Regions from separate parts of the Lysobacter sp. 1R34A genome, predicted to be linked through region 1. Evidence: riboswitches for the same ligand, from Rfam matches in the RefSeq annotation. Region 1 holds a riboswitch; the other holds the start of a gene.
What was found. Region 1 has a riboswitch for S-adenosylhomocysteine ahead of ahcY (adenosylhomocysteinase). Riboswitches for the same ligand answer to the same signal wherever they lie in the genome.

Region 1 (5,363 bases):
CCAGGCGCGCCTTGCCGCCCAGGCCCTTGATCGCGGCGAACAGGCGTTCGCTCTGCACCGGGAAGGTGCCGGAGTTGTTGTCCTGCTCGCCGTGGATCAACAGCAGCGGGTCCTTGATCTTGTCGGCGTAGTTGAACGGCGACATCGCCCGGTAGGTCGGTTCGGCCTGCCAGTAGTTGCGCTCTTCGGCCTGGAAGCCGAACGGCGTCAGGGTGCGGTTGTAGGCGCCGCTGCGGGCGATACCGGCCTTGAACAAGCGCGTGTGGGCGAGCAGGTTCGCGGTCATGAAGGCGCCGTAGGAATGGCCGCTGACCGCGATGCGCTCGCGGTCGGCGACGCCGCGGCGTACCACTTCGTCGACCGCCGCCTGCGCGCTCGCGGTGAGCTGCTCGATGTAGGTGTCGTTGGGCTCGCGCTCGCCTTCGCCGACGATCGGCATCGACGGGTTGTCGAGCACGGCATACCCCATCGCCAGGTACGGCAGCGGACCCCAGTAGCTGACCGCGTTGAAGCGATACGGCGAACCATTGACCTGGCTGGCCGCGGCGGCCGACTTGAATTCGGCGGGATAGGCGTACATCAGCAACGGTAGCGGGCCGTCGCGCTTGGCGTCGTAACCGGGCGGCAGGTACAGGTCGGCGGTCAGCTCGACCCCGTCGCCGCGCTTGTAGCGGATTTGTTCTTTCCTGATGTCTTTGAGCTGCGGCGTCGGATGCGGGAAGCGGGTCAGTGCGCGCGGCGCCGCATCGGCGGCGGACAGGTCGCGCAGGTACAGATTGCCCGGCTCGGTCGGCGACTCGCGCAGGGTCAACAGGCGCTGGCCGCGATCGTCGAGCAACGCCTGCGGCGCTTCGTAATGCGGCGCCTGCGAGTGGAACAGCCGGGTCCGCTTCTTGTCGGCCAGGTCGTAGCGGTCGAGGAAGGGCCGGTCGCCTTCGGGCGAAGCGCCGCGGCCGATGTAGAACAGACTCGCGCCGTCGGCGCTGGTCAGCAGGCGGCGCTGACCGTTTTCGTCGCGCATGCTGACCGGGTCGCCGGGATCGTTGTAGCGGTCTTCGCTCGAGCCTTCGAAGATCAGTTCGGGCGCGCGATCGCCGTGGTCCGGCGCGATCCGCCATTGCCGGGTCTGCCTCGTCTTCCACCAGAATTCGTCGACCAGGGCGAGATCGCCGCGGCTCCAATGCGCGCCGGCATAGCGCGCGCTCAGGCGCATCAGGGTCTGCGGCGGGCGCTCGAACGGCGCCGCCTGCATCATCACCGCGTCGCGGATCTCGGTCTTGCGCGCCGGGTCGCCGCCGTCCTGGGCTTCGGCCCAGATCAGCGTCGCCGGCGCATCGCCGCGCCAGGCGATCTCGCGCACGCCGGTCGGCACCGCATCGTTGCCGGTCGGCAGGCCGTCGACCAAGGGCAGGCGCGCGATCTCGTGCTCGAACTTGCCGTCCGGCGCCAACACCTCGATACGGTGCGCGAACATCGACACCGGCACCTGGTACGAAAACGGCCGCTCGACCCGGGTCGCCAGGACATGGCGGCCGTCGGGCGACGGCGTCGCTTCCAGGTACAGCTGCGGCGCGCCGGCGCGCACGACCGTCCCGGCCAGGTCGACGGTGGCGAGTTGCGAGCGCAGGTAGTACTCGAACACGCGCGCATCGCTCTCGTTGCGCAGCAAGTCCTGGTAGGTGCGGATCTGCCGCACCGTCGCGCTGATTTCGGTTTCCTGCACCGCCGGCCCGCTCGGGGTGGCGTCGGTCGGCGGCGCCTCGCCCTGCCCTTCGGGCTGCAACTGCACCAGCAGGCGGCGGCTGTCGGGCATCCAGGCATAGCCGCGGCCGGAGACGGTGTTGAGGCCGGAAACCAGCTTGTGCGCGCGGCGCCGGCTCACTTCGACCAGCCACAGCTCGTTGGCGCCGCTGGCGCTGTCGACCCGGTTGAAGGCGATCCAGCGCTGGTCCGGCGACCAGTCCAGGGTGGCCAGAGACAACGGCGCCGGCAAGCCTTCCACGTCCTGGCTCTTGCCGCTGGCGATATCGAGCAGGCTCAGGCCGGTGCCGAAGGTGAAGCGGCTTTGCGCGCGCGTGCGCGGATGAATGCGCAGGCCGGCGAGCTTGAGTTCCGGCTGCGCGACCACCTCGATGCCAGGCAACGACGGCGTCTGCACCAGGGCGACCGTATCGCGCTTCGGGCTGGTGAACATCTGCGGCGGTCGCGGCGCATCGACGATGGCCTGCAAGGCCTTCGGCGGCAGCTGGTAGCCGCTGGCCGGGGCGGTCTGCGCGCTCGCCGCCGAGACCGGCAGGAGCAACAGCAGAAGCAGCAGGCCCGGCCGGCGCAGGGCCCGGAACGGCGGCTTAGGGAAGGACAGGCCGTCGTGGCCGCTGCGTCGCGCGATTGAGTTCATGCTCGATCCGATCCGTAAGTGAAGAAGTCTTGAGCGCCGCGGCCCGGCCGGCGCTCGGCCGATGCGAACTCGCCTGGCCGGGCACCCCGCCCGAGCTTAGCCCGAGGCGGCGACCGCCGGCCTATGCCATTGGGGCTGCCCGGGCCGCCGGGCGGATGCATTCGGGCGACGTTCGGGACCGCAAACCGGCCCGCGCGGTTTCGCGATGAACGTCATATTCAGGCGCATCCGGCCCGGCGCCGTGCGGCGGTCATGGGCGCCGCGATATACTGCGCGCTCAGCCCGCCGAGGGGCGCTGCGACCGTCGTCCGCGGATCTTTCCGCAAAGCCCGCACCCGCTGCGGACTTCCAGAATGACGGCCAGGCTCGGCGAGGCGTAGTCCCAACGGCGCCCGGTTTGAGCGATCGCTTTGAAGCGATGACTCGCCGGACCCGGCATCCGCCGGCTCCCCAAAGAACTGGAGCGACACAGCATGAACGCAGTACCTAAGACCTTCTCGACCGAAGGCGACTACAAGGTCGCCGACATCTCGCTGGCCGATTGGGGCCGCAAGGAAATCGACATCGCCGAGCACGAAATGCCGGGCCTGATGTCGATCCGCAAGAAGTACGCCGCTGCGCAATCGCTCAAGGGCGTGCGCGTGACCGGCTCGCTGCACATGACCATCCAGACCGCGGTGCTGATCGAGACCCTGCGCGACCTCGGCGCCGACGTGCGCTGGGCGTCGTGCAACATCTTCTCGACCCAGGACCACGCCGCCGCCGCGATCGCCGCGAGCGGCACGCCGGTGTTCGCCTGGAAGGGCGAGTCGCTGGAAGAGTACTGGGACTGCACCCTCGAAGCGCTGACCTTCCCGGGCGACGGCGCGGTCAAGTTCCGCGGCCCGGAACTGGTCGTCGACGACGGCGGCGACGTCACCCTGCTGATCCACAAGGGCTATGAGCTCGAAAACGGCGACGGCTGGGTCAACACCCCGTCGGGCAACCACGAAGAACAGGTCATCAAGAACCTGCTCAAGCGCGTGCACGCCGAGCGCCCGGGCTTCTGGCACGAAGTGGTCAAGCATTGGAAGGGCGTGTCCGAAGAGACCACCACCGGCGTGCACCGCCTGTACCAGCTCGCCGAAGCCGGCTCGCTGCTGGTCCCGGCGATCAACGTCAACGACTCGGTCACCAAGTCCAAGTTCGACAACCTCTACGGCTGCCGCGAGTCGCTGGCCGACGGCCTCAAGCGCGCGATGGACGTGATGCTGGCCGGCAAGGTCGCCGTGGTCTGCGGGTACGGCGACGTCGGCAAGGGCTCGGCCCACTCGCTGCGCGCTTACGGCGCCCGCGTCGTGGTCACCGAGATCGACCCGATCAACGCCCTGCAGGCGGCGATGGAAGGCTTCGAAGTCAACACCGTCGAGAGCACCCTCGGCCGCGGCGACATCTACGTCACCACGACCGGCAACAAGGACGTGCTGACCCTGGCCCACATGCAGCAGATGAAGGACCAGGCGATCGTCTGCAACATCGGCCACTTCGACAACGAGATCCAGGTCGATGCGTTGGCCGCCTCGGGCGCCAAGCGCCTGAACATCAAGCCGCAGGTCGACAAGTACACCTTCGCCAACGGCAATTCGATCTTCCTGCTGGCCGAAGGCCGCCTGGTCAACCTCGGTTGCGCCACCGGCCACCCGAGCTTCGTCATGTCGAACTCCTTCGCCAACCAGACCCTGGCGCAGATCGACCTGTGGGCCAACAAGGACAACTACGAAGCCAAGGTCTACATCCTGCCGAAGAAGCTCGATGAAGAAGTCGCGCGCCTGCACCTGGAAAAGATCGGCGTGAAGCTGACCACCCTGACCGAAGACCAGGCCAAGTACCTGGGCGTCTCGGTCGACGGCCCGTACAAGCCGGACCACTACCGCTACTGATCGACTCGCCTGCGTGCGATGAGTAAAAAGGAAAAGGGCGCCCTCGGGCGCCCTTTTTTTGGCGACGCGCGTTACGCGCGACCCACGACATATGCCGCAAAGCCGAGTCCCGACCGCGGAACCCCACTTTCACCAAGATCGAGCGAATGATGCGATAAATCCCGAGCCGCACGGAAATGACCATGCGCAGATGCCCCGCATCCCTGCTCTCATCTACCACGGAGCCTGGAACTCCTTGCCTGGAGATACCTGGTCAAAATTTCCAATGCATCCTCGATATCGGCCTGAGGTTGCTGGTAAGAAAGTACATGCTTCGCTTTGACGCAGTCGCAATTCCTCATCCGGTTCACCTGTGCCATCGTCGGATCTCGCGGAACAAAGTACTCTCGGTACCAACCATCCGAACGATTGCAAAGATTCGGGGCATCCTTTTTGTAGCAAACTACCAGGGTGCAAATCATTTCGCCGAATGGAGTGAGCTTGTCGGCCCCCTCTTCAGGACCCGGCCCCTTATTGCCCATCTGATTCAGTTGATCCTGGCGATAGTCGCGCACACGGTCCTCCATGCTGCTGCCATCGCCGCTGCGACTGTTTTGGTACTGATTCCACGGGTTAGGCGTGCTTCCGGGAGTGCCAGGAAGCTTTTTTGATTGCAGCCCGTAGAAGTCCACGGAATCCATTGGCGCGCCGTCCGCGTACGCATACGTGCTTATGCCGCCCCGAAGCCCGATCGGATCGCTCCGCACATACCGCCCCGACTCTGGATCATAGTCGCGAAAGTAGTTGTAATTCAGGCGACTGGCCTCATCGTACCTTTGCCCCGGATACCGCATATCAAATACGAACTCGACACCATCCAAATCGGGATCCTGTCCCGGCTGGGTCGCTCCAAACGCCTCCCCCTTGATCTGCCACTTCCACACCGCCACGTTACGCGCGGGATCGATCACGACCCGCGGGCTGCCCAAATGATCCGGCTCGATGTAATGCAGTTTCTGCCCGCCGCCAACATCGTCGAGTAGACCGACAGGGAGGCCGTCCAGCCA
Region 2 (5,363 bases), on a different contig from region 1:
GCCGCGCTCGGCCTGATGGAACCGACCGGCAACGGCATCGGCGGCGATCTGTTCGCGATCGTGTGGGACCCGAAGACCAAGAAGCTCCACGGCTACAACGGCTCGGGCCGTTCGCCGAAGTCGCTGAGCCTGGCCGAGTTCCAGAAGCGCGGGCTCAAGGACATTCCGCCGCACGGCCCGCTGCCGGTGACCGTGCCCGGCACCGTCGACGGCTGGTTCGCCCTGCACGAACGCTTCGGCCGCAAGCCGATGGCCGAGAACCTGGCGCCGGCGATCCGCTATGCGCGCGACGGTCATCCGGTGCACGAGGTTATCGCCTATTACTGGAACGCCTCGGTGCCGCGCCTGTCGAAGTGGCCCGGCTTCAAGGAGCAGTTCACCGTCGACGGCCGCGCCCCGCGCACCGGCGAGACCTGGAAGAACCCGAACCTGGCCAACACCCTGGAGAAGATCGCCCGGGACGGACGCGACGCGTTCTACAAGGGAGAGATCGCCCGCACCATCGACGCCTACTTCAAGGCCAACGACGGCTTCCTGAGCTACGACGACCTCGCCGCCCACCGTGGCGAATGGGTCGAGCCGGTCAGCACCAACTACCGCGGCTACGACGTCTGGGAATTGCCGCCGAACGGCCAGGGCATCGCCGCGCTGCAGATCCTCAACCTGCTCGAACCCTACGACCTGAAGGGCTACGGCTTCGGCAGCGTCGAGCACCTGCACCTGTTCACCGAGGCCAAGAAGCTCGCCTTCGCCGACCGCGCGCGCTGGTACGCCGACCCGGCATTCTCGAAGTCGCCGGTCGCCAAACTGATCTCCAAGGAGTACGCGGCCCAGCGGCGCAAGCTGATCTCGATGGACAAGGCCCTGCGCGAGGTGCAGCCGGCCACGCCGAAGGAACTCGACGAAGGCGACACCATCTACCTGACCGTGGCCGATGCCGACGGCATGATGGTTTCGCTGATCCAGTCGAACTACCGCGGCATGGGCAGCGGCATGGCGCCGCCGGGCCTGGGCTTCATCTTCCAGGACCGCGGCGAGCAGTTCGTGCTCAAGGAAGGCCACCCGAATTCGTTCGCGCCGGGCAAGCGCCCCTTCCACACCATCATTCCCGCGTTCGTGACCAAGGACGGCAAGCCCTGGCTGTCGTTCGGGGTGATGGGCGGGGCGATGCAGCCGCAGGGCCACGCCCAGATCGTCATCAACCTGATCGACTTCGGCATGAACCTGCAGGAAGCCGGCGACGCCCCGCGCCTGCAGCACGACGGCTCGACCGACCCGGCCGGCCAGGCCACGGTGATGAGCGACGGCGGCGAGCTCGACCTCGAAAGCGGCTTCGCCTACGAGACCGTGCGCGAACTGATGCGCCGCGGCCACAGTGTGCGCTTCGCCCACGGCCCCTACGGCGGCTACCAGGCGATCATGGTCAACCCGCACGGCGGCTACGTCGGCGCCAGCGAATCGCGCAAGGACGGCCAGGCCGCAGGGTACTGAGCGAACCGTCGGGCTCGTAATGCAGGAGCGAGGTGAGTCGCGACATGCGCAGCGACGTGAAGCGGCGCCGTCGCGGCTCCCGCCGCTCCTACCCGAAAAGCATCGCCGCGCGATTGACAGCACCGACATCGCTGTCGAACACTAATCGCGCGGCGTCGCCACGACGCCGCGCACCAGTTGCGGATCGCCCCGATGGCCGATCCGCAGTCCGGACCGAGGGGTGCTGCGACGGAACCGATGCGTTCCGCCACGCTCGATCCGCGATGCCGAGACAAGGGCGCCCTCCCGATCCAGGAGGCGTCATGCCCGTTGTTTCCCATACCGCGTCCGACGACGCGAACCTCAATCCCAGCGCCGCGCTCTGCGCCGTCCAGGCTGCCTCGAACGGCTTCCGGCTCGCCGTGGTCACCTCGACCGTCTACGCCGGCTTCCACCCCGACGATGCCGGCCTGGTCGACGCCCTGCGCGGCCACGGCATCGAGCCGGTCGCCTGCGTCTGGAACGACCCCGACGTGGACTGGACCCGCTTCGACGCGGTCCTGGTCCGCACCACCTGGGACTACTTCCGCCACTACGACGAGTTTCTCGCCTGGTACGACCATATCGAGGGGCTCGGCCTGCCGATCGCCAACGAGCTGCCCTTGCTGCGCTGGAACAGCAACAAGCGCTACCTGCTCGAGCTCGCCGCCCACGGCGTCGCCATCATCCCGACCGTGTCGGCGCGCGGCGATGCGCTCGCCGAGGCGGTCGCGGCGATGACCGGCCAGGACGTGGTGATCAAGCCCACGGTCAGCGGCGGCGCCTGGCATACCATGCGCGGCCGCGTCGGCGAAGCCGCCTTCGCCGAATTGCTGGCGGCGCTGCCGCGCGATCTCGACTATCTGGTACAGCCGTTCATGCCCGAGATCGTCGCCGAGGGCGAGTGGTCGCTGATGTTCTTCGACGGCCGTTACAGCCACGCCGTGCTCAAGAAACCGAGCGCCGGCGACTACCGCGTGCAGACCGATTTCGGCGGCAGCGCGAGCCTGACCGAACCCAGTCCGGCGATCCTAGCCGCCGCCCGGCACGCGCTCGAGGCCGTCGCCGCGCTCGGCTACCGCGACCAGGCCTATGTGCGCGTGGACGGGGTGATGACCGCCGACGGCTTCCGCCTGATGGAGCTGGAGTTCATCGAACCCTTCCTGCACTTCGCCGCGTATCCGCCAGCGGCGGCCCTGTTCGCCGCGCAACTGGCGCGGCGCTGGCCGAGCGTGCGCGAATCGGCCGCGCTCGACGCTGGATGATTCCGGCGTTGGCTGAATCCCCATAACTCAGACTCTGGACCCACCAGTGCACGCGCCGCCGAGGCGGCGCAACGGAGCCCGCATGCAAGCCGAACTCAGCGAGTCCCTGTTTTCCTACGGCACCCTGCAACAGGCCGGCGTGCAGCAGGCCACCTTCGGCCGCCTGCTCGCCGGCCAGGCCGATGCCTTGGTCGGGTATCGCCGCACGATGGTGAAGATCGAAGACGCACGGGTCGTCGCCACCAGCGGCGAGGCTTACCATCCCATCGTCGAAGCCAGCGGCGACCCGCACGACCGCGTCGAAGGCACGGTATTCGCGGTCAGCGCCGACGAGCTGGCCCATGCCGACGCCTACGAAGTCGACGACTATCAGCGTGTGCAGGCCGAACTGGCGTCGGGCCGGCGCGCGTGGGTGTACGTGAAGCGGCCCGGCTAAGGCCTCTGCCGCCATTCGATCGGCCGCCCATCGCCCCGAGCCGGGGCTCCGCCGAACCTCAGTCCGCCGCGACCGTGCGCCCGCGCGCCCATTCGCGCAGGGCGGCGACCTGCTCGCCCATCAGGACCGACAAGGGCCGGGTCTGCTTCAGCTCGGCGCGTACCTGGAAATCCGTCAGCGGCGTATTGGCCGCATGCGCGGCGTACATCGCCGCGACGATGGCCTGCTCGATCTCGGCGCCGGAAAACCCGTCGCTGGCCGAGGCGAGCCCGGCCAGATCGAAGCCTTCCGGATTCAGCGCACGCTTGCGCAGGTGGCCGGCGAACAATTCCTCGCGCACCTCGGCGACCGGCAGGTCGACGAAGAAGATCTCGTCGAAGCGGCCCTTGCGCAGCAGTTCCGGCGGCAAGGCCTCGATCTGGTTGGCGGTCGCGACCAGGAACAGCCGCGACTTGCGCTCGGCCATCCAGGTCAGCAGATAACCGAGCACGCGCCGCGACACCCCGCCGTCGCTGTCGCCGCCGTCGCCGGCCAGGCCCTTCTCGATCTCGTCGATCCACAGCACCGCCGGCGCCAACTGCTCGGCCGAACTCAAGGCCGCGCGCAAGTTCTTCTCGGTCTCGCCGTGGAACTTGTCGTACAGGGTGCCGAAGTCCAGGCGCACCAGCGGCACGCCGAAACCGGCCGCGACCGCCTTGGCGATCATCGACTTGCCGCAGCCCTGCACGCCGAGCAGCAAGATGCCCTTGGGCGGGTCCAGCCCGGGCGGCGCATCGCCGCCGACGAACACGCCGCGGCGCTGTTCGATCCAGCGCTTGATCCGGCGCGCACCGGCGACCTCGCTCATGCGCGCGCTGTCGTATTCGTAATGCAGGTGGCCGGAGCGGTTGAGCAGTTCGAACTTCAGCTTGGCCAGTTCCGGCAGATCGTCCGGCCCGATCGCGCCGTCGCGGAAGATCAGGTGGCGCGCGATCCGGCGCGCATCGACCGGGTCGAGGCCTTGCAGGTTGCGCACGATCTGCCTGACCACCTCGGCGTCGCTCTCGACCCGCCGCCCGCCATGCTCGCGCATGTAGTTCTCGGCTTCCTCGCGCACCAGCTTGAGCAACGCATTGGCGTCCGGCAGGCTCGGCCGGTGGCGCACCGCCAGCGATTCCAGGTCCGGCGGCAGCTCGACCTTGTGCCCGATCAGCACCAGCACGTGCGGCTCGCAACCGCGGCGCTGGACGATTTCGCGCAGCTGGCGCTGGGTGCTGGCATACCCCAGATAGGGATGCACATCGAACATCAGATAGATGCCGCGCTGGTCGGCGTCGCGGATCGACTGCAAGGTATTGGAGATGTCCGGCGGAACCTCGGTTTCCTCGTCGTCGCGGTCGAAATCGACCCGGCGCAGGCCTTCGGTGATCGACCAGCGGTACAGCGCCCGCCACACGTTCATCAACACCTGCCGGAACAACTCGATCACCCGCGACTCGTCGCGGGTCTCGATCACGATCAATGGGGTGTTGGCGCGGATCAGCGCCGTCAGGTCTTGCAGTTCGCTCATGGCACCGCTCTTGCATGGACACGACATGATACGGCGCGCGGACGGGGCGCTTCGGAGCGCGCGGGCAAAAGCATGGGCAACCGCAGATCCCCTATGCCCTGTGCGGGTCGTTCGCCGCGTTCGAAGGGGGCGACCGCTGGAGCCGCGATGGTTCTGGGGTGCACGTCGATCGCAGACGATCACAAGGGCTACGTCCCAACGCTGCGGCATGGCTACGGTCGCCTTCGAAACAGGCGGAGGGGGTTTGCTTTGGCTCTTGCCTTGGCTCCTCTCGCTTCCGACCCGCCCCCAACCGCACCTAAGCCTAAAGCCGCCTTGAGGCCGCGCCGCGCAACCGCGACCATGCCCCATCGTCCGACGTTCGCGATGCCCGCCCATGGCTTTCGACGCCTTCGCCCTGGTCCTGGCCATGCTGGGGCTGGGCTACCTGTTCCAGCGCTTGCGCGTGCTGCCCGACAACGCCGCGCAGACCTTGAACCTGGCGGTGCTCTACGTCTGCCTGCCGGCCGCGGTGCTGCGCTACGCGCCGCGCCTGCACCTGGAGCCGGCCCTGATCGGCGTCGCCGCGGTGCCGTGGCTGCTGCTGATCGCGACCGTCGTGTGC

Region 2: it holds a riboswitch for S-adenosylhomocysteine, as region 1 does, so the genes downstream of both, ACSAMQ_RS09775 (ATP-grasp domain-containing protein) here and ahcY (adenosylhomocysteinase) in region 1, are expected to answer to the same signal.

What each region holds. Positions count from the first base shown of each region.
Region 1 is NZ_JBPKJP010000029.1:26,413-31,775, forward strand. It holds gene ACSAMQ_RS09405 (prolyl oligopeptidase family serine peptidase) at 1-2,398, opposite strand, end outside; S-adenosyl-L-homocysteine riboswitch at 2,680-2,799, shown strand; gene ahcY (adenosylhomocysteinase) at 2,872-4,317, shown strand; gene ACSAMQ_RS09415 (RHS repeat-associated core domain-containing protein) at 4,527-5,363, opposite strand, start outside.
Region 2 is NZ_JBPKJP010000031.1:25,496-30,858, reverse strand. It holds gene ggt (gamma-glutamyltransferase) at 1-1,491, shown strand, start outside; S-adenosyl-L-homocysteine riboswitch at 1,701-1,781, shown strand; gene ACSAMQ_RS09775 (ATP-grasp domain-containing protein) at 1,794-2,774, shown strand; gene ACSAMQ_RS09770 (gamma-glutamylcyclotransferase family protein) at 2,857-3,210, shown strand; gene ACSAMQ_RS09765 (AAA family ATPase) at 3,269-4,759, opposite strand; gene ACSAMQ_RS09760 (AEC family transporter) at 5,136-5,363, shown strand, end outside.